Regions from separate parts of the Oceanobacillus sp. FSL K6-3682 genome, predicted to be linked through region 2. Evidence: predicted binding sites of a transcription regulator. Region 2 holds the regulator's gene; each other region holds the start of a gene.

Region 1 (6,853 bases), 1.6 Mb from region 2:
CTGGTTTGAAATAGTTACTTAGATTTTCTAATGTGGAAACTGATTCATGTGTTTTGCTGTTAAAGCCGACATTCACTTGTTTTTCACCAGTTCCGGCATTACTTGTCATAATAATGACTGTATCCTTAAAGCTTACTCTTCTGCCATGAGAATCTGTTAAATGACCGTCCTCCATAATTTGTAAGAACATATTCTGCACATCTGGATGTGCTTTTTCAATTTCATCCAGTAATAGAATAGAGTATGGGCTTCTGCGGATGCGTTCAGTCAGCTGTCCAGCTTCCTCATGTCCTACATATCCTGGTGGTGAACCGATAATTTTAGACACCGTGTGTTTTTCCATATACTCACTCATATCCAGACGGACCAAGGCATCTCTTGTGCCGAACAATTCTTCTGCCAGTACCTTTGTTAATTCTGTTTTTCCGACACCAGTAGGGCCGACAAATAAGAATGAACCGATTGGACGTTCTTTTGCTTTTAATCCGGCACGGCTTCGGCGAATTGATTTAGCAACTTTTGCTACAGCTTCTTCCTGTCCGATTACTTTGGCACGAAGATCATCAGCCAGATTTTTCATTTTTTCTTTTTCATCTTTTTGCATTTTAGTTACTGGTATACCCGTTTTTTCTTCTACAATCAATTGAATATCAGAAATATCCACATCCATTGTTTTTTCTCCGTCTTCTACTTTATCCAATTGCTTTTGTAATTGAATTTCCTGATAACGGAGATTTGCAGCGCGCTCATAGTCCTCTTTTTCTGCTGCTTCCTGCTTTTGTTTCACAACTTCATCTAAGCGTTGCTGTAATGAATCAGAATCTTTTTGTGCGTTTGCCAGATTCAATCTGGAACCAACCTCATCCATCAAGTCAATTGCTTTATCTGGTAAGAAGCGGTCCTGAATATAGCGGTTGGATAAACCGACAAATGCTTCGACTACTTCATCAGAATAACGTACTTCATGGAATTTTTCATAACGGTCTTTAATTCCCTTCAAGATTTTTACTGCATCTTCTAATGATGGTTCCTTCACGATAATAGGTTGTAAGCGTCGTTCTAACGCTGCGTCTTTTTCAATTTGACGATATTCTTTTAATGTTGTTGCACCAATTACCTGCAAATCACCACGTGCAAGAGCCGGTTTCAAGATGTTGCCCGCATCCATTTGTGAGCTTTCTGCTGTCCCCGCGCCGACAAGAAGGTGAATTTCATCAATAAATACAATTACATCATTACGCTCCTGTAATTCAGCAATCAGTTTATTCATCCGCTCTTCAAATTGACCTCGGATACCAGTGTTTGCAACTAAAGAAGCTACATCCAGCAGATAAATTTCTTTGTTCATTAATTTAGCAGGTACATTACCTTCGACAATATTTACTGCCAGTCCTTCTGCAATTGCGGTTTTACCAACACCTGGTTCACCGATTAATACGGGGTTGTTTTTATTTCTTCTATTCAATGTTTCAATAACTCGTTTAATTTCTTTATCTCTACCAATGACAGGATCAATCTTCCCTGCTCGCGCTTGATCAGTAATATTTTTTGCTAACTGATCAATTAAGCCATTTCCATTGTTTGATTTTTGTTTCGTTCTAGTGCGTGCACTTGCACCACTTTGTTGATTACCTTGGAAAAAGTTGTTGGCAAATGATTGATCCATATTGCCAAATGGAGAATTAGAGAAAAAGTCACTGTTCATCATATTTCCTTGTATTTCTTGTAAACACTCATGGCAAAGATGCACTTCCATACGTTGTCCATTCATTTGCATTTGTGCATTAATCGTTGCCTCATTTTGTCCACAGTTTTGACATTTCATTTCTCATTCCTCCTTTAAATTAGTCAGATAGCTTATTTATTCGTTATTTTGACTTTGACTATCTTTGACTATAATTACATTATACTCTGACCTTCTTTGACTTTCAAGTGTTTTAGTCAAATTTTTTTATTTTTTTTTGACCTTTTGTATTTATGATAGATTGAATATAGGCCAACGCCTTATTACATAAGAGATTTAGCAAGTTATCTGTTTATCAGATTTCTGATCAAAGAGGTTCAAAAATACAAATTTCTTATGAAAAGAATGACTTTCTTTTTTCATAAGGAGAATTTGTTTTTGCAGTATATCAAAAAAACTGTCCTTTTAGAAGCGTAACGTTTTATCAGAATATACTCTTCTGAATAACTACGTTTTCTTCTATAAAAGGACAGTTTACTTTAATAAGGAAACTGCTTTGGCAATTGATTACGCATCCATAAATCATCTAAGTTTTTAAATTGATACCCTTCTTCTTTTAAATCCTGAATTACTTTTTCCAGGGCAGCTGCATTATCACTGGAGACAGCATGCAGTAAAATAATTGCTCCGGGATGAATCTGTTTCATAATCTCGTCATAGGCATAATCTGCACCTTTTTGTGCGTTTGTTTCCCAATCCTTAAAAGCCAGTGACCAAAACACATGAACAAGTCCGATTTCTGTTGACCATTTCAATGTATCTGAACTGAATGTCCCCCGTGGAGGTCTGACAAATATTAATTCATCTTGATCACTTATCTCGGCAACTGCCTGTTCTAAATCTGTCAGTTCTTTTTCAATGGCTTCCTTATTCATAATTGTAAAGTCTGGATGATGGTAGGAGTGATTTCCAATAATATGCCCTTCCTCCACCATCCTTTTGACTAAATCAGGCTCACTTTCTACATAATGTCCTGTTACAAAAAAAGTTGCTGGAACTTCTTCTTTTTTTAATACATCTAATATGTCAGAGGTAAAGCCCTGCTCGTAGCCATTGTCAAAGGTGAGATAAAGGTTTTTCTCCCCGCTGTCATCCAGATAGAACGCATTATATTTATCCAATACTTCCTGATATGACCCTATCTCCGGAGGCGTATGATTATTATTTTTCTGGTAGCCCCATCCATACGCAAAAGCTGTGTTCCATGTGAAAGCACAAAAGAAAAAGGCAAGTGATAACAGGAAAGCGATTAGTTGTTTCATTCAAATCCCACCCAGTTTTTCTCTTACCTTTTCCTTTTGCTTCTACTTTTATACGCTTTTTTTATAATACCATTGCAGCAATCCAGCCGAAAATAAATAAAGGAATATTATAGTGTATAAATGTCGGTACACAGGTACCCCAGATATGATCATGCTTTCCATCTGCATTAAGCCCCGAGGTTGGCCCCAGCGTACTGTCTGAAGCTGGAGAGCCTGCGTCGCCTAATGCTCCGGCTGTTCCAATTAAAGATGCTGTTGCAAGCGGTGAGAAACCGGCTGCAAGGCAAATTGGAACAAATAATGCTGCAATAATTGGAATGGTTCCAAAGGAAGTTCCGATACCAATCGTAATAATCAATCCAAGTAATAATAATACAAACGCAGTCAGCGGTTTATTATCTCCCAGCATAGAAATCGATACTTCCACTAATTCTCCTATTACTCCGGTTTTCTGCAGAACATTTGCAAATCCTGCAGCTACCAGGATAATAAAAGATATGGTAGCCATCATGGAGATACCCTCTGTCATCACCCGGTCCAAGACTTTAAATGGTAATGCTACCAGAACGAACATAGCTATAATTCCAGTTAATGCTCCCAAAATCAAATCTTGCGTAATAATTTGAACAATAAGAGCTAATATAATTGCAATAATCGTCATTAAATGCTGTTTATTGAATGTTACTTCTTCTACTAAATCCTCTGGTTTAATTTTATTTTCTTTTACTGTATCTTTAGGATCTTTATCTTTTCTATAAGTAAATAAGATTCCAATTAACAACCCAACAATCATCCCGGCACCAGGTATCAGCATAGATAATGTTACTTCATGCAAAGTAATTTCTGCACCGTTTGAATTTACCCCTTTTAAAATTAAGTCTTGGAAAACCAGACCGAATCCTACTGGAATCATAATATAGGGTGCTTTCAAACCAAATGTCAGCGCTACTGCTACTGCCCGGCGATCCATCCGCATTTGATCAAATAATTTTAATAAGGGAGGAATTAAAATAGGAATAAAAGCGATATGCACCGGCACTAAATTTTGTGATAAACACGCAACACCAGCTAACGCAAATAGCATTATTGTTTTCTTCCCTGTCAATATACGAATAATAAAATTGACTAATATTTTTGTAATACCTGTGTAGCTGATGGCAACTGCAAAAGCACCTAATAAAATATAACTGAGTGCTGTATTTGCAGAGTCCCCCATCCCAGCCACCATTAATTTAACAGAATCCGTAAATCCTAAACCGCTCATTAATCCGGCAGCAATCGTTGAAATTAAAATAGATAAAATAACATTTACCTTTAATAAACATAAAACAGTCATTAATAGGACTGCTAAAAGAACAACCCATTCCATTTTTCTTCCTCCAATAAATAACCATCAATTTCTTTAACACTTTATCATGATAAAGCAACAAAGATAAAATTGCAAGGAATTTTTATACTCATTTGAAATACTCCCACACTCCCCTCATGCATAGAGGCAGAAAGTTTTTTCCAGAAATTGATAAAAAGGACTGCCTTCAGACAATCCTTTGTTATTAGAATAAGATATCTTAGAGTTTTATAAATGGATTAGATGGAGTGGGTAATCGCAGTCCTACTCCCAATCTCAGTTCCATCTGTTCCTTTTATTTAGAAATAACTGATGTCAGCCCAAACGAAAATCGAGAAGATTTAAGACAGACCATCACAATTTGAGCTATTATTTGACTTTGAATGAAAAGGACAAATAATCCTGTACTGGTATCCAGGCACCAATTCCTTGTTTTGTTACATTTTTAATTTGAATGGTTTTATTGGAGCCTTTTAATTCAATATAGACTTCTCCAAATGTTACCTGGCCCTTTTCATTAACTGCAGGAGCATAGGCATCAAGTATTCCATGCTTCTGAACCGGGATGTTATATGAATTTGCCAATTTTGTATTATGCCCAATAACGGTTTGATAAGAGAGAGGCAGCTTTGTTTTTTCGCTTGCCTTTAATAACATCATTGTTTTTACCTGTTCTGGATTACTTATTTTACTGGTTAAAGCACCTTTTACTTCTTTTTGCTCCTGTTGGTAATAACTCATTTCTTGTGCCTGGTCACCACCGATATTATTCATTTCATTTTTATTAATCAATTGATATTCCCAGTTGACATTTGATTCACTGGATTGATAATTTATCGGCCATCTTCCCAGATAAACCATACCGCGGTAGCCAATTGCAATTGGAGAAGGTTTAATATTGCTTTCATTTAAAATCTTGATCAGCTCCGGATTTTCAATTGGTATATCGACACCCTCGATTAACTCCTTTGTTAAATCACTCGCCTCAATAATTTCCTGGTCTTCAGTTGAATTTGGAAATGTGTTTTCTTTGGATACATCTAATACATGACTAGGTATATCAGATTCTTTTTTCTCTTTTATTTCTTCAGCAAAACTGTTCATTGGCATCCACAGCCATGCTAAACATAAGAGCAGCATAAAAAAATAAACACGATTGCATTTTTTCATTTCCGTACCTTCCTTTCTTTTTGTTTTATTTTTTCTGAAAGGAAGAAAACTATACATCCGGTACTTTGAGACTTTTTGGCAAATAAAAAGAGATACCCTTTTAGCCTTAAAGAGTATCTCTTTCATTCCTATATTTATTTTATAAATGCACTATACCTTTTCTCTAAACGCTCCTGCAGCATGCCAATTAAAATACACACCGGCCAATAAATAAGCGCCACTAAAATATACATGGTCATTGCATCGAATTCTCTTCCTGCAACAATTTGCGCTTTTTGAAACAGCTCCGGCACTGTAATTACTGCTGTTAAAGAAGTTGCCTTCACAATATCCATAAAGACATTTGTTAATGGAGGTATTGCAATCCGGGTGGCTTGTGGCAAAATAATTTTACGCAAAGTCAGCCAATAAGGCATATTCAACGCCCGTGACGATTCCCATTGTCCCTTCTCCACACTACTTAATGCGGATCTGTCAATTTCAGCAATATAGGCGGCACTATTCAACCCCAGTCCAATAATTGCAGCATGAACAGCTACAAGCTGAATTCCCGCTGAAGGCAAGCCCAGATATAGAATATATAAAAATACGATAATCGGTGTTCCCCGCATAAACGATATATACAGCCGTGCCGGCCATCTCACTAAGCCATATTTAGAGCTTCTTGCCAAAGCTAACAGCAGCCCTAAAATAAGTCCAATAAGCATACTTCCAATGGAAATAAGCAAGGTTATGGGGAGTCCTCCCAATACAAATGGCAAGCTCTCCCAAGCTAATTGGACATCAAAGAATCCACCAAAATTCACATTTGATATGTTCATTAGAAGCCTCTAAAAGTCCAGACCTTCTACAATTTCAACTTCTATATCCGGTTCCTCTGAAGCATCTTCTTCATAGAATTTTTTTGCCAATTCGCTTAATGTCCCATCTTCACGCATATCGTTTAAAGCACTATTAATTTCTTCCTGAAGTTTGCTTGCATCCTTTGGCATCATAATCGCCTGCTCTGTCGGATTAAATTTCAGTGTAGGATGCAGATGTAAATCAAAGTCAGGAAATGCTGCTACTCCAAATTTAGTCAGGTAATAATCATTTAATACCAAATCTGTTCTTCCTGTACTTATATCACTCAGGTAAGCTTCATTTGGAGCATTTCCATACGTTACAACCTCCGCCCCAAAATGCTCTGCGATTTGACTGTAAATGGTTGTTGCTGCCCCGCCGGCTTTTTTCCCTTCTAAATCTTCAAGTGTTTCTATTCCTGAATTATCCGATTCTCTTACTGCTGCCACTATATACGAGTATTTATACGGGTCAGAAAATCCAAAT
Region 2 (6,853 bases):
GCGCATTACCCGCGACAGGACGGAAAGACCCCGTGGAGCTTTACTGTAGCCTGATATGGAATGTTTGTGCAGTTTGTACAGGATAGGTGGGAGCCTTTGAAGCGTGAGCGCCAGCTTACGTGGAGGCACCCGTGGGATACCACCCTAACTGTATGACCATTCTAACCCAGGACCGTAATCCGGTTCGGAGACAGTGTCAGGCGGGCAGTTTGACTGGGGCGGTCGCCTCCTAAAAGGTAACGGAGGCGCCCAAAGGTTCCCTCAGAATGGTTGGAAATCATTCGTAGAGTGTAAAGGCAGAAGGGAGCTTGACTGCGAGACCTACAAGTCGAGCAGGGACGAAAGTCGGGCTTAGTGATCCGGTGGTTCCGCATGGAAGGGCCATCGCTCAACGGATAAAAGCTACCCCGGGGATAACAGGCTTATCTCCCCCAAGAGTTCACATCGACGGGGAGGTTTGGCACCTCGATGTCGGCTCATCGCATCCTGGGGCTGTAGTCGGTCCCAAGGGTTGGGCTGTTCGCCCATTAAAGCGGTACGCGAGCTGGGTTCAGAACGTCGTGAGACAGTTCGGTCCCTATCCGTCGTGGGCGTTGGAAGTTTGAGAGGAGCTGTCCTTAGTACGAGAGGACCGGGATGGACACACCGCTGGTGTACCAGTTGTTCCGCCAGGAGCATAGCTGGGTAGCTACGTGTGGAAAGGATAAGTGCTGAAAGCATCTAAGCATGAAGCCCCCCTCAAGATGAAACTTCCCATCACTTCAAGTGAGTAAAATCCCTCAGAGACGATGAGGTTGATAGGTCCGAGGTGGAAGCGTGGCGACACGTGCAGCTGACGGATACTAATCGATTGAGGACTTATCTAAGTTTTTTGATGTCACGTTACTCTTATTTAGTTTTCAGGGTGCAAATTTAAAAAAAGTGTTGCATTTTTATTCTGAAGTGCATATAATATAACTTGTCCTTGTTTTTAAGGAAACATCTTCAAGTTACATATTGTATTGTCTGGTGGCGATAGCGAAGAGGTCACACCTGTTCCCATGCCGAACACAGAAGTTAAGTTCTTCAGCGCCAATGGTAGTTGGGGGCTTCCCCCTGCGAGAGTAGGACGTTGCCAGGCACATTAAAAAAGAGTTAAGCTTATGCTTAACTCTTTTTTGTATTCTTAAACCTTCTATATTAAATTTGGAATCATAAAATAATTAAATAAGCTTATTAAAAAAAGTAATCCAGAATAGATAATAAAATTTTCTTATTAGCAAATTAAAAGGATTAGAATATAATGGAAGTTAGACATGATAAAATTTAAAAATGATATTTTTGAGAGAGGAGATGGAGACAAGCTATTCTTTTCTATATATTCGAATATGCATAAAAGATGAAACGATCACGTAAAGATATAATTGCATTTTAAATTCTATACAAAGGAGTAAGTAAAATTGGAACAATTCATTGGTGGTGATTTTCTTGTTATTGTATCACGTTTATTTATTGCTTTGATATTATCTGGTTTAATTGGTTTTGAACGAGAAATTAATAATCATTCAGCTGGGTTCCGTACGCATATACTAGTAGGAGTAGGATCCTGTTTAATGATGATTTTATCAATTTTTGGTTTTATCGCTTTCATGGAACAATATGATAATATTCGATTCGATCCTGCCCGTATCCCTTCTTATGTAATTAGCGGTATCGGCTTTCTGGGAGCAGGTACAATTATTGTTTACGGAGGAACTATCAAAGGGTTAACAACAGCTGCTTCTATATGGGCTGTAGCAGGTATTGGATTAGTTGTCGGAGCCGGTATGTACAGCGTTGCTATTGTAACAACGCTTATTATTCTTGTCAGTTTAATTTTTTTAAATCAAATAGAGCATTTCTTCCCCCGATTTAAATCAAGCAATTTTATTGAGATTATTGCATCAGAGGAATTTGAAATACATGAAGCAGTAAAGTCAATTGAAAAGAATCATTTTAATATTAAACAAATGGAGATAAAATTGTTGGAAGGTAATCAACGCAGAATTCATATGTGGACAAATATGAAGGGGAATAAAAATTTAATTTATTTATTTGATGATATATCCAAGCTTCCAGGAGTGGTAAATATAACAAAACGAAGTTAAAATTTAAATATTTTCATAGAGTTTCTATAATTATGTTTTGATTTCTTGTCTGTTTGTCAAAAATAGAAATACCATCCATTTGCAACTTAAAGAATTTATATTATAATAAAGTCATAGTCAAAGTTAGTCAAAGTCAAAGGAACTGATTTATCGAATAAATTATTTGATTTGAGGTGCGAAGGATGAGTAACATTTCAGATATCATTGAACAATATTTGAAAAAAGTATTACAGGCAGAGGAGCAGCAAGCTATCGAAATTAAAAGAAGTGAAATTGCAGATCAATTTCAATGTGTACCTTCTCAAATAAATTATGTGATTAATACACGATTTACTGTGGAGAAGGGGTATATTGTGGAAAGTAAGCGCGGGGGTGGCGGTTATATTCGGATTATGCGTATACGTCATCAGAATCAATCAGAGTTAATCGATGAGATTATATTTTTAATCGGTGATTCGATCCCCCAACGTGCTGCCTTAGATATTTTAGATCGGCTTTTAGAGGAGGAGCTGATTACAGCACGTGAAGCAAAGTTAATGTTAGCAAGTATTGATAGAACAACATTGGCTTTTCAATTACCATTACGTGATGAATTGCGTGCACGTATACTCAAATCTGCATTAACTGCTCTTAAGTATTTGAACGATTAATTACCTGAAGGGGAGGAGCGTCGTATGGAATGCCAGGAATGCCGTGAAAGAAAGGCTACATTACATTTTAAACATATAATAAATGGCCAGGAGAAAAAAATCAGTCTTTGTGAAGTATGTGCCAAGAAGAAAGGGTATTTAAGCTATCCAGAAGAAGGATATTCTTTAAACGACCTTTTATCAGGGCTGTTCCAAAAGGATGGATTAAATTTGAGCTCTGCAGGAACAACAAAATCCAATCAGTCCCAAGAACTGAAATGCCCCTCTTGCGGCAGAACGTTTAGTGAATTTAAAAAGGCCGGGAAATTTGGCTGTGCAAATTGTTATGCTTCCTTTGGATCCAAGGTAGAACCAATTTTACGGCGTGTACATGCTGGAAATACAAAGCATACTGGCAGGATACCAAAGCGTGCAGGAAAGTATATACAGCAAAAACAATTAATTTCTTCTCATAAAGAAGAGTTAAAACAGCTGATTGAAGAAGAAGAGTTTGAAAAGGCAGCTGTTCTTCGTGATAAAATCAGAGAACTGGAGAAAGAAAATCACCAAAATAAGGAAGCGGGTGATAACACGTGACATTAGAATCATTTATAAACGAAGCGATTAGCCCATGGATGCTGAAGGATGGTCCAGATAAAGATATAGTGATGAGCAGCCGCGTTCGTTTAGCCCGCAACTTTGCTGATCAATTGTACCCGACATCCGGTAATCAAGAAGCATTAGAAGAAGTACTGCAGTTTATTAAGAAAAATTATACTCAGCAGGAAGATACGGAGCAGGATTCCATTTCATTTATACCAATGAATAATTTAAATATGATTGAAAAACTTGTTTTGGTGGAAAAACACTTAATAAGTCCACATTTAATTAAGCATAGTGATCATGCGGCTGTGTTATTATCTGCACAGGAGCAGACTTCGATTATGGTAAATGAAGAGGACCATTTGCGTATCCAGGTGTATTATCCAGGTCTACAGCTGAAAAAAGCATTGGAGGAAGCATACTACTTAGATGATTGGCTGGAAGAAAAGGCCGACTATGCATTCGACGAGACAAAAGGTTACCTCACCAGTTGTCCTACAAATATTGGAACTGGGATGCGAGCTTCTATTATGATGCATTTACCTGCTCTCGTGCTGACAAAGCAAATTAATCGGCTGATTCCCGCAATCAACCAGCTAGGTCTTGTTGTCAGAGGGATATATGGTGAGGGCAGTGAGGCAAGAGGAAATATATTTCAAATATCAAATCAGATTACGCTGGGCAAATCGGAAGAGGACATTATAGAAGATTTGGAGAGCATTGTTAATCAGCTCGTGGAGCATGAACGCATGGCTCGTGTATATATTTACGAACAATCAGAGATTAGCCTGGAGGATCGCGTCTTCCGTTCATATGGAACATTAAAAAATAGCAGGATAATTGATTCAAAGGAAGCTGCGATTTGTATTTCAAATTTGCGTTTAGGTATAGATTTAGGCATAATAGAAAACATTTCCGAGAATATACTGAATGAGCTGATGGTTTTAACACAACCTGGATTCCTGCAACATTATGCTAATAAAGCATTACGCTCTGATGAACGTGATATTCGAAGGGCTTCCATCATTCGTGAAAGATTAAATTTGAAAAAGTAGGAGGAAATAACATATGATGTTTGGTCGCTTTACAGAGAGAGCACAAAAGGTATTAGCATTATCTCAAGATGAGGCTGTACGATTAGGCCATAATAATATTGGAACAGAGCATATTCTTCTTGGTTTGGTACGTGAAGGAGAAGGCATAGCTGCGAAAGCATTGCAATCTCTCGGCTTGGAAGTATCTAAAATTCAAGAAGAAGTTGAAAAGCTGATTGGTGTTGGCAAGCAGCCTTCTCAATCCATTCATTATACTCCCAGAGCGAAGAAGGTCGTTGAATTATCTCAGGATGAAGCAAGGAAGCTGGGCCACTCTTATGTTGGAACAGAGCATATTCTCTTAGGTTTAATCCGTGAAGGAGAAGGAGTTGCTGCCCGTGTTTTAAATAACCTTGGTGTAAGCTTAAATAAAGCCCGGCAGCAGGTGCTTCAGCTCTTAGGGAGTAATGAGTCCCAGGCAGGGCGTCAAGGGCGCACAGGGCAACAGACAAACGCAAGCACCCCTACTTTAGATTCTTTAGCCCGTGATTTGACGGTCAGTGCGAAAGAAGGGAAGATAGACCCTGTTATTGGACGCTCCAAGGAAATTGAACGAGTTATTCAAGTACTGAGCCGCCGAACTAAAAACAACCCTGTACTTATTGGTGAGCCCGGTGTCGGCAAGACTGCTGTTGCAGAAGGATTAGCACAGCAAATTATTGATAATGAGGTTCCGGAAACGCTGCGCGATAAACGTGTGATGACATTAGATATGGGTACTGTTGTTGCAGGAACAAAATATCGTGGTGAGTTTGAGGACCGCTTGAAAAAAGTAATGGAAGAGATTCGTCAATCAGGGAACGTTATTTTATTCATTGATGAGCTCCATACCCTTATTGGTGCCGGTGGAGCAGAGGGTGCAATTGATGCATCTAATATTCTTAAGCCATCACTTGCCCGCGGAGAATTACAATGTATTGGAGCAACGACATTAGATGAGTACCGGAAATACATTGAAAAGGATGCTGCATTAGAGCGCCGGTTCCAGCCAATTCAGGTGGATGAACCGACACTTGATGAAACAATTCAAATTTTAAAAGGCTTAAGAGACCGCTATGAAGCGCATCATCGTGTAACAATTACAGATGAGGCAATTGAAGCAGCAGCAACCTTATCTGATCGATATATTACGGACCGTTTCCTGCCGGATAAGGCAATTGATTTAATTGATGAAGCTGGTTCAAAAGTACGCTTGAACTCATATACTGTTCCGCCAAACTTAAAAGAGCTGGAACAGAAATTAGAAGAGGTAAGAAAAGAAAAAGATGCTGCAGTACAAAGTCAGGAATTTGAAAAGGCAGCATCACTAAGAGATTCTGAACAGCGTTATCGGGAAAACCTTGAGAAAACAAAGGATGAGTGGAAGGAAAAGCAGGGGCAGACCGATTCTGAAGTAACCATGGAGGATATTGCTGCAGTTGTATCAATTTGGACAGGAGTTCCTGTTTCTAAACTGACGAAGGATGAGAGTGAGCGTCTGCTGAACATGGAAGAAATTCTTCATGATCGTGTTATTGGTCAATCCGAAGCAGTAAATGCTGTAGCAAAAGCAATTCGCCGTGCCCGCGCCGGGTTAAAAGATCCAAAACGTCCAATTGGCTCTTTCATATTCCTTGGGCCAACTGGTATCGGTAAAACAGAGCTTGCCCGTGCGCTTGCAGAAGTAATGTTTGCCGATGAAGATGCTATGATCCGCATTGATATGTCTGAGTACATGGAAAGGCATGCGACTTCCCGTTTAGTTGGGTCTCCTCCAGGCTATGTAGGTTATGAAGAGGGAGGACAATTAACAGAAAGAGTCCGCCGTAAACCATATTCTGTTGTTCTGCTGGATGAAGTGGAAAAAGCACATCCAGAAGTCTTTAACATTCTCTTGCAGGTACTTGAGGATGGCAGGTTGACGGATTCAAAAGGAAGAGTTGTTGATTTCCGTAATACTGTTATCATCATGACTTCTAATGTTGGAGCAAGCGAATTGAAGCGTAATAAATACGTCGGTTTCACATTAGATAATGAAGAAAGACAGCATCAGGATATGAAATCAAAGGTTCTGGACGAATTGAAAAAGGCATTCCGCCCAGAATTCCTAAATCGTATTGATGAGACCATCGTGTTCCATTCCTTGGAGAAAAAACACATGAAGGATATTGCATCATTAATGCTGAAACAGCTACAAAAACGCTTAGAAGAGCAAGACTTAACACTTTCTCTTACAGATAAAGCGATTGAAAAAATTGCTAATGAAGGCTTTGATCCAGAGTATGGTGCCCGTCCACTGAGACGCTCTATTCAAAGTAATATTGAGAATTTATTGTCAGAAGAGCTTTTAAAAGGTAACATTCAAAAAGAGCAAAAGGTAAAAATAGGCTTAAACAGCAAAGGAGAATTTATTATCCTTTCT
Region 3 (6,853 bases), 1.4 Mb from region 2:
ATAATTCCTTTGGGCTGCCACACTTTTGCAATATACTTTAGTGCATTTTTTGAATTAGAAAGACCCTCAATAAAATCTATATGTAAAAAAGTTTGCTTCCCAGCCTTTTTAAGTACATCTAGATAATCAGAAGTCGTAAGTAAATCTCCCGTTAATAAAAACACAACATTTGAATTTGAAGCAGCAGCCAATTCTAAATGTTCCGGTGATTTCACAGAAGCAATAACTTGTGACTCTACAATATTAACTATTTTTTCCATCAATATCCTCCTTGAAATATTTTCCAATAATAGAATCTTAATTAATCTATCTAAAAGATAGTTTTTAAAGCCCTTATGTCTTGACAGCTTTTGGGTAGTGAAAGTTTATATAACAGAGTGTGCAAAAGATAACATTTCATGGAGAAACAACTGTAAAGTGATACTTCAGCCTTGAGGAACGATTTTTCCGCAGATAGGGAATTAGGTTATATCCTGCAAAATGCTCGCTTGTAGGGGATTATAAAAAGGAAAACTTCTCATCCCGTCAAAGATGCCTAAGACTAGTGAAATGTGGGATAACATATACAAAATAACTTAACTTAAAATTTTTTATTATTTTCGAAATTCTACCTTGAGTTTATTTTACCATAAACTACACCCTGTAGGAATGACTAAACAGTTAATTTCACAGTATTTACAAGATATTTCGGATTTATGATAAACATAATTTTATCATTTCATAAAGAAATAATTTCCGGTAAAATGTTTTATAAATTAATCATATTTATAAGAACTATTTAAAACATTTCACATAGAAATAGAAAATAGCAAAAAAAAGAGGCTGGGACATAACTAGCCAAAAATAATGAAAAGATGGATTTCACATTGGGTTTTGATGTGAAATCCATCTTTTTTGAAATCATTTATAAGTAGATACATAAAAAAGCAGCTAGAGGCAGTGTATCTTCTCAGATTCACTGCCATTAAGGCGAATCCCAATTCATTATCCACTTTGGATTTTCCTCGTACAGAGAAACGAGTGAAACCCAAATTAGCCTTCAAAAATCCAAAGAAAGGCTCCACATCTATCTTACGTTTTCCGTAAAGCTTGCCCATTTCTTCATCTGAAAGCTGTTCTCGTATCATTTTCTTTTGTGCTTCCCATTTTTCATTATAAAATATTTTCCGATGGTTACCTTCCTTTGCCTTGGTACATTGCTCTCGCAAAGGACAGCCTGTACAATCTTCACATTCATAGACCTTAAATTGTCGCTGGTAACCATACTTGTCTGTGCGTTTGGAGTTATAGCGATAAGTAACAGCTTGACCATTTGGACAAGTAAAGGCATCTATTTCGGCATCATAATCCCAGTTAGCGGTGTTAAAGGGATTATTTTTATATTTTTTCTTCTTCTCTTTGCGGTACATACTATAGGTAATCAAGGCAGTTCGTAACCGGTTCAGGGTGACATCTTCTATATTCTGTTCACTTCCATAAGCCGCATCAGCTACGAGGACATCAGGCAACGCAAAATAATCCTTTTCAATACGATCTAAAAAAGGAATCAGCGTTCGTGTATCGGTAGGGTTCGGAAAAATATCATAGGCTAATGCGTAACGTCCTTCTGTTGCCAATTGCACATTATAAGCAGCTTTCAACTGTCCGTTCTTCATATGGTCATCTTTCAATCGCATAAAGGTTGCGTCGTGATCCGTCTTGGAATAGCTGTTACGTTCTTCTAAAATCTCCAAGGCTTCTTCATATTTTTCTTGACGACAGATGAAATCGTGCACCTGTTTTAAGGCTTGTTTTGGCTGCTTTCGTTCCGAACGCAGGGCTTTTCGGTCTTGTGCTTTTTCAATCGATTCGATTTGTTTCGTATACGTTTGGACTGACTTATCCAAATTCGCTGCCATCTGTTGAAGTTCTTGCGTCGATAGAGCTTCCGGGTTTTCCCGGTTGATTTCTGGAATAATTTCTTTTTCCACTAATTCTTCATAGAGGGCATGGGACTTCTCTACAAGTTTCGTTTGATAACGCTCGATCGATTTTCGCCAGACAAAGGTGAATTTATTGGCATTGGCTTCAATTTTGGTCCCGTCAATAAAGATAGCCTCCGCATCGATCAACTCTTTTTCCACCAGCTGACAACGAAATTGGACGAAGCACTGACGCAATAGTTCTTTTACTTCTGGATTCACACGAAAACGGTTGATAGTACGGTAACTCGGCTCATATCCTTGCGCAAGCCACATCATTCGCACACTATCTTTTAATAATGCTTCGATTTTTCGGCCAGAGAACACCGACTGGGTATAAGCACATAAAATAATTTTCATCATCATACGCGGGTGATAGGCGGGACAGCCTGTTTGACGGGTAAAACCGGTGAAAGCTTCTTCTGGAATCTGTTCGATAAATTCATGGATGGTATAAGCAATATCATTTTCTTGTAATTTCATCTCGAAATCTAATGGCAAAACGACTTGATTTACGTTATAATATTTAAACATAAGGATACCTCGATTCTGTTTTTGTAGTGGTACTTTAACTTTATCAGAAGGTATCCTTTTTTTGTACGTTTATTTCATTTTTTAATCAAATTAAAAAAGTGACTTCCTACTTAAAATCATAGTAGAAAGTCACTTTTTCTATTTTTACTGGCTTTTGTCCCAGCCTCTTTTTTTTACTTTTTTTTTTACACTTCAATTATTGTTTGCGTTCAAAGATATCATCAATTAAGCCGTATTCTTTGGACTGTTCTGCAGTCATAAAGTTATCACGCTCTGTATCATGTTCAATAACTTCTAATGGCTGTCCGGTGTTTTCAGACATGATACGGTTCATACGTTTTTTAATTTCAATAATTCTTCTTGCATGAATCTCAATGTCTGTTGCCTGACCTTGTGTACCACCTAATGGCTGGTGAATCATGATCTCACTGTTCGGCAAAGCAAAACGTTTACCCTTTTCACCAGCGTTAAGCAGGAATGCTCCCATAGAAGCTGCCATACCAATGCAGATTGTAGATACATCTGATTTAATAAAATTCATTGTATCAAAAATTGCCATTCCGGCTGTAATAGATCCGCCAGGAGAATTAATGTATAAAGAGATATCTTTTCCTGGATCTTCTGCTTCTAAGAATAATAGCTGTGCTACAATAGAGTTGGCGACATTGTCATCAATACCGCTGCCAAGTAAAATAATCCGGTCCTTCAATAAACGGGAATAAATATCGTATGCGCGTTCACCACGGTTTGTTTGTTCAATAACTGTAGGTACTAAATTCATTATAAATCCTCCTTGAATAGCCAGTTAACATGGCTGATGATTTAATTACTATAGTTAATATGATAGCTCATTGGTCAATAAAGGTCAAACAAAAAGATTCTCCAAATTTCTACTTTAACCAGTTTTCCCGATTTTATGTTTGTTAAACCTAAGAAATTTTATCAAATAAAGAAAAAGGACTTGTCTCAGAAGGAATTCGTATGTATAATTAAGGTTGTGTTTTTAATAAAACAATACGCGCCCATAGCTCAGCTGGATAGAGCACTGGTTTCCGGTACCAGGTTTGCCGGGGGTTCGAATCCCTCTGGGCGCGCTACTAGAAAAATGAAATGCAATGATAACTCCCTCTTAAGTTTGAGTAAAGATTACCCGCCCTTAAGAGGGAGTTTTTAAATAGGCATAGATTTGCTATTTATTATAAACTTAACATTAGCTCAATCATACTTTCTCGCGAACAAGGCTTGTTAAATATTCCATTGCCTCTTCTTCGTCTTCACCTTCGATAATAAGCTTAATTTCTTCCCCTTTTGTCAAAGCTAAGCTCATCAGTCCCATAATGCTTTTCGCATTCACTTTTTTATCATCATTCTCTAAAAATATGTGTGAATCAAATCGATTGGCCTCTTGTACAAAATAGGCAGCTGGTCTTGCCTGCAATCCTGAATCTAATTCAATCTTCACCGTTTTCTCAATCAACAAATCCACTCTCCTGTCTTAAGTAAACGCCTCCATTTTTTTGCAATGCAGAGAAAGCTCTGCATTTATTTTTTGGCGATGTTCCATGATATTTATTGCATTATATCATATTCTCCGGATGCTAGCATTAATTACCAAGCTGCAGCTCTCCACGTTTAATTTTTTCTGCGAATTCATCAATCTTCTTCAATCGATGATTCACGCCTGATTTAGAAATTGTCCCGCTGGAAACGAGTTCTCCCAATTCCTTTAATGAAACTTCTTCATACTGAACCCGCAGCTTAGCCATCTCTTGCAATTTCTCAGGTAATTGTTCCAGTCCGACTGTTCGTTCAATCAATTTAATATTTTCAATTTGACGGAATGCCGCACCAATGGTTTTATTTAAGTTCGCTGTTTCACAATTTACTAACCTGTTCACAGAGTTCCGCATATCACGGACAATACGGACATCTTCAAATTTCAATAATGCTTGATGTGCTCCGATAATACTTAAAAAAGCAGTAATCCTTTCTGCTTCCTTCATATATACGATATGTCCGTTTTTACGTTCCAATGTTCTTGCATGCAAGTCGTATCCATTCAATAATGTTTTTAACGCTTCTGCATGTTCTTCATAATAATTGAAAATCTCTAAATGATAAGAAGATGTTTCCGGATTATTCATCGAACCGCCAGCCAGAAACGCTCCACGTAAATATGATTTGCGGCAGCACTCTTTATCTAAGTATTTCTCTGAAATAGTCCGGATAATTTGATATTGATTTTCGATTAAATCCAAATCCTTTAATAAAGACTGGACACCGTTTTTCATACGGACAATATAAACATTATTTTTTTTCAGCTTCATTTTTTTACGGACAAGCAGTTCTACCGGTAATGTATAATTTTGCTTAATTAATGTGTAAATACGCCTTGCAATTGCTGCATTCTCCGTCTGCACATCCAGTGCATAACCTTGCTTTGATATAGAAATAACGCCATTCATTCGAACTAATGCAGCTAACTCAGCAAACTGGCAGCAGGAATCCGATTGAATCGCGGTTAGTTCTTTTTTAATATCTGATGCGAAGGACATAGTATCACACTCCTTCCCTTTTCAACACGCACATAAAGCAAAACTTCATTCCATGATAAAATTATAAAAATTTATAAAGCATCTCAGCAATTTTATCATTATTATGGCGAAGTGTTCCATCTTTATGCTTTACAACAATATTTCCTGCAACTACCTGAACATTCATGGCTTTTAAGCGGTCAATATCCGCTTCTACCGGAAATGCTCTCTCTTCTTTATAAATTTCCTGTGTTTCTGCATCTATTGGCTGGTTATGAACAATAACATAATCAACACAAGCATCACCAACATGGTCGTGAATAGCCTGAACATGATCTGCCGCGGAATAACCTGTTGTTTCTCCATATTGCGTCATGATATTACAAACATAGACTTTCTTTGCTTTCGCGTTGTGTAATGCTTCCTTCACTTCTGGAACAATTAGATTCGGCATGATGGAAGTATACAGGCTCCCTGGAGATATAACAATCAGATCTGCTTTTTCAATGGATTCAACAGCATTGGGTAATGGATGCAGCGGCTGCGGCTCTAAAAAAATACGTTTAATCCGTTTTCCCGACAGAGGGATATTTGATTCACCATGAATAATTTCTCCGTCTTCCATAATTGCATGCAAAGACATATTATCATTTGAAATCGGATATATCTTTCCTTTTACATTTAGAACCCGGGAAATTTCTTTTATCCCCTGATTAAAATTACCGGTCATCGATGTCATAGCAGCTAATAATAAATTCCCTAATGAATGACCAGTCAATCCATTCCCTTGTTGAAACCGATGCTGAAAGAGCTCTAAAAGCATAGGTTCTGCATCAGATAAAGCAGCAATAACGTTTCGAATATCTCCCGGTGCAGGTATTTCCATTTCTGAACGGATTCTTCCTGTACTTCCTCCATCATCCGCTACAGTCACAACTGCGGTAAGCTCCACCGGTAAATCCTTCAATCCACGCAGTAAAACCGGCATTCCTGTTCCTCCGCCAATAGCCGTTATTTTGGGAACATTGCTCATGATGATTTAGCCTTTCTCTTCTCAATATCCCGATGACTGACATGTGTAATATAATCATCATTGAATTGTTTGGAGAAATACTCAGCTAAAGCTACAGAACGATGCTGTCCGCCAGTGCAGCCAATGGCAATGACTAATTGTGATTTGCCTTCTTTTTTATATTGCGGAAACATAAAACGGAATAAATCATTTAATTTATCTGTAAACAGCTGTGTATCTGTCCATTTAAATACATACGAAGAGACTTCCTGATTTAATCCTGTTAAAGGCTGAAGCGCAGACACATAATGTGGATTCGGCAAAAAGCGTACATCAAAAACTAAATCCGCATCAATTGGAATTCCATATTTAAATCCAAAAGATACGAAATGAACCGAAAACACTTCCTGCTTTTCTTCCTTATATAATTGAAGAATCTTTTCGCGTAAATCTCTTGGCTTAAGATTTGATGTATCAATAATTCTTTGAGAACGTCCGCGCAATTCATCAATAATGATTCTCTCCTGATGAATCCCGTTTAAAGGAAGCCCGCCAACAGCTAATGGATGAGAGCGTCTTGTCTCTTTATATCTCGTAACCAAAGTTTCATCAGCTGCATCTAAAAATAGAATATGGCTTTGAATCCACGGTGTATGGCTAATTGCATCCAGTGCTTTGTATAAGGAATCAAAAAATTCTCTCCCCCGTAAATCCATGACAAGGGCCACTTTCTGAATTGTATTAGAAGCATCCTTCATTAATTCTAAAAATTTTGGAAGAAGTGCAGGAGGTAAATTATCTACACAATAATA

The links. The regulator CtsR, encoded in region 2, represses protease genes until heat stress. The targets are predictions, from matches to a motif close to ATGGTCAATAAAGGTCAAACA.
Region 1: MHH51_RS08515 (ATP-dependent Clp protease ATP-binding subunit) is a predicted target of CtsR. The motif match lies at 1,909-1,929, and genes of this name have one in related genera.
Region 3: clpP (ATP-dependent Clp endopeptidase proteolytic subunit ClpP) is a predicted target of CtsR. The motif match lies at 3,347-3,367, and genes of this name have one in related genera.

Annotation. Positions count from the first base shown of each region.
Region 1 covers NZ_CP150263.1:1,677,163-1,684,015, reverse strand. Annotated here, with positions in the region: gene MHH51_RS08515 (ATP-dependent Clp protease ATP-binding subunit) at 1-1,825, opposite strand, end outside; gene pdaA (delta-lactam-biosynthetic de-N-acetylase) at 2,224-3,006, opposite strand; gene MHH51_RS08505 (SLC13 family permease) at 3,068-4,375, opposite strand; gene MHH51_RS08500 (YfkD famly protein) at 4,724-5,464, opposite strand; gene MHH51_RS08495 (amino acid ABC transporter permease) at 5,659-6,345, opposite strand; gene MHH51_RS08490 (transporter substrate-binding domain-containing protein) at 6,355-6,853, opposite strand, start outside.
Region 2 covers NZ_CP150263.1:107,969-114,821, forward strand. Annotated here, with positions in the region: rRNA gene MHH51_RS00555 (23S ribosomal RNA) at 1-866, shown strand, start outside; rRNA gene rrf (5S ribosomal RNA) at 1,005-1,120, shown strand; gene MHH51_RS00565 (MgtC/SapB family protein) at 1,440-2,126, shown strand; gene MHH51_RS00570 (CtsR family transcriptional regulator) at 2,309-2,776, shown strand; gene MHH51_RS00575 (UvrB/UvrC motif-containing protein) at 2,801-3,352, shown strand; gene MHH51_RS00580 (protein arginine kinase) at 3,349-4,413, shown strand; gene clpC (ATP-dependent protease ATP-binding subunit ClpC) at 4,427-6,853, shown strand, end outside.
Region 3 covers NZ_CP150263.1:3,519,095-3,525,947, forward strand. Annotated here, with positions in the region: gene MHH51_RS17420 (glycerol-3-phosphate responsive antiterminator) at 1-260, opposite strand, end outside; gene MHH51_RS17425 (IS1182 family transposase) at 834-2,495, opposite strand; gene clpP (ATP-dependent Clp endopeptidase proteolytic subunit ClpP) at 2,692-3,276, opposite strand; tRNA gene MHH51_RS17435 (tRNA-Arg) at 3,514-3,589, shown strand; gene MHH51_RS17440 (HPr family phosphocarrier protein) at 3,715-3,972, opposite strand; gene whiA (DNA-binding protein WhiA) at 4,100-5,050, opposite strand; gene MHH51_RS17450 (YvcK family protein) at 5,112-6,062, opposite strand; gene rapZ (RNase adapter RapZ) at 6,059-6,853, opposite strand, start outside.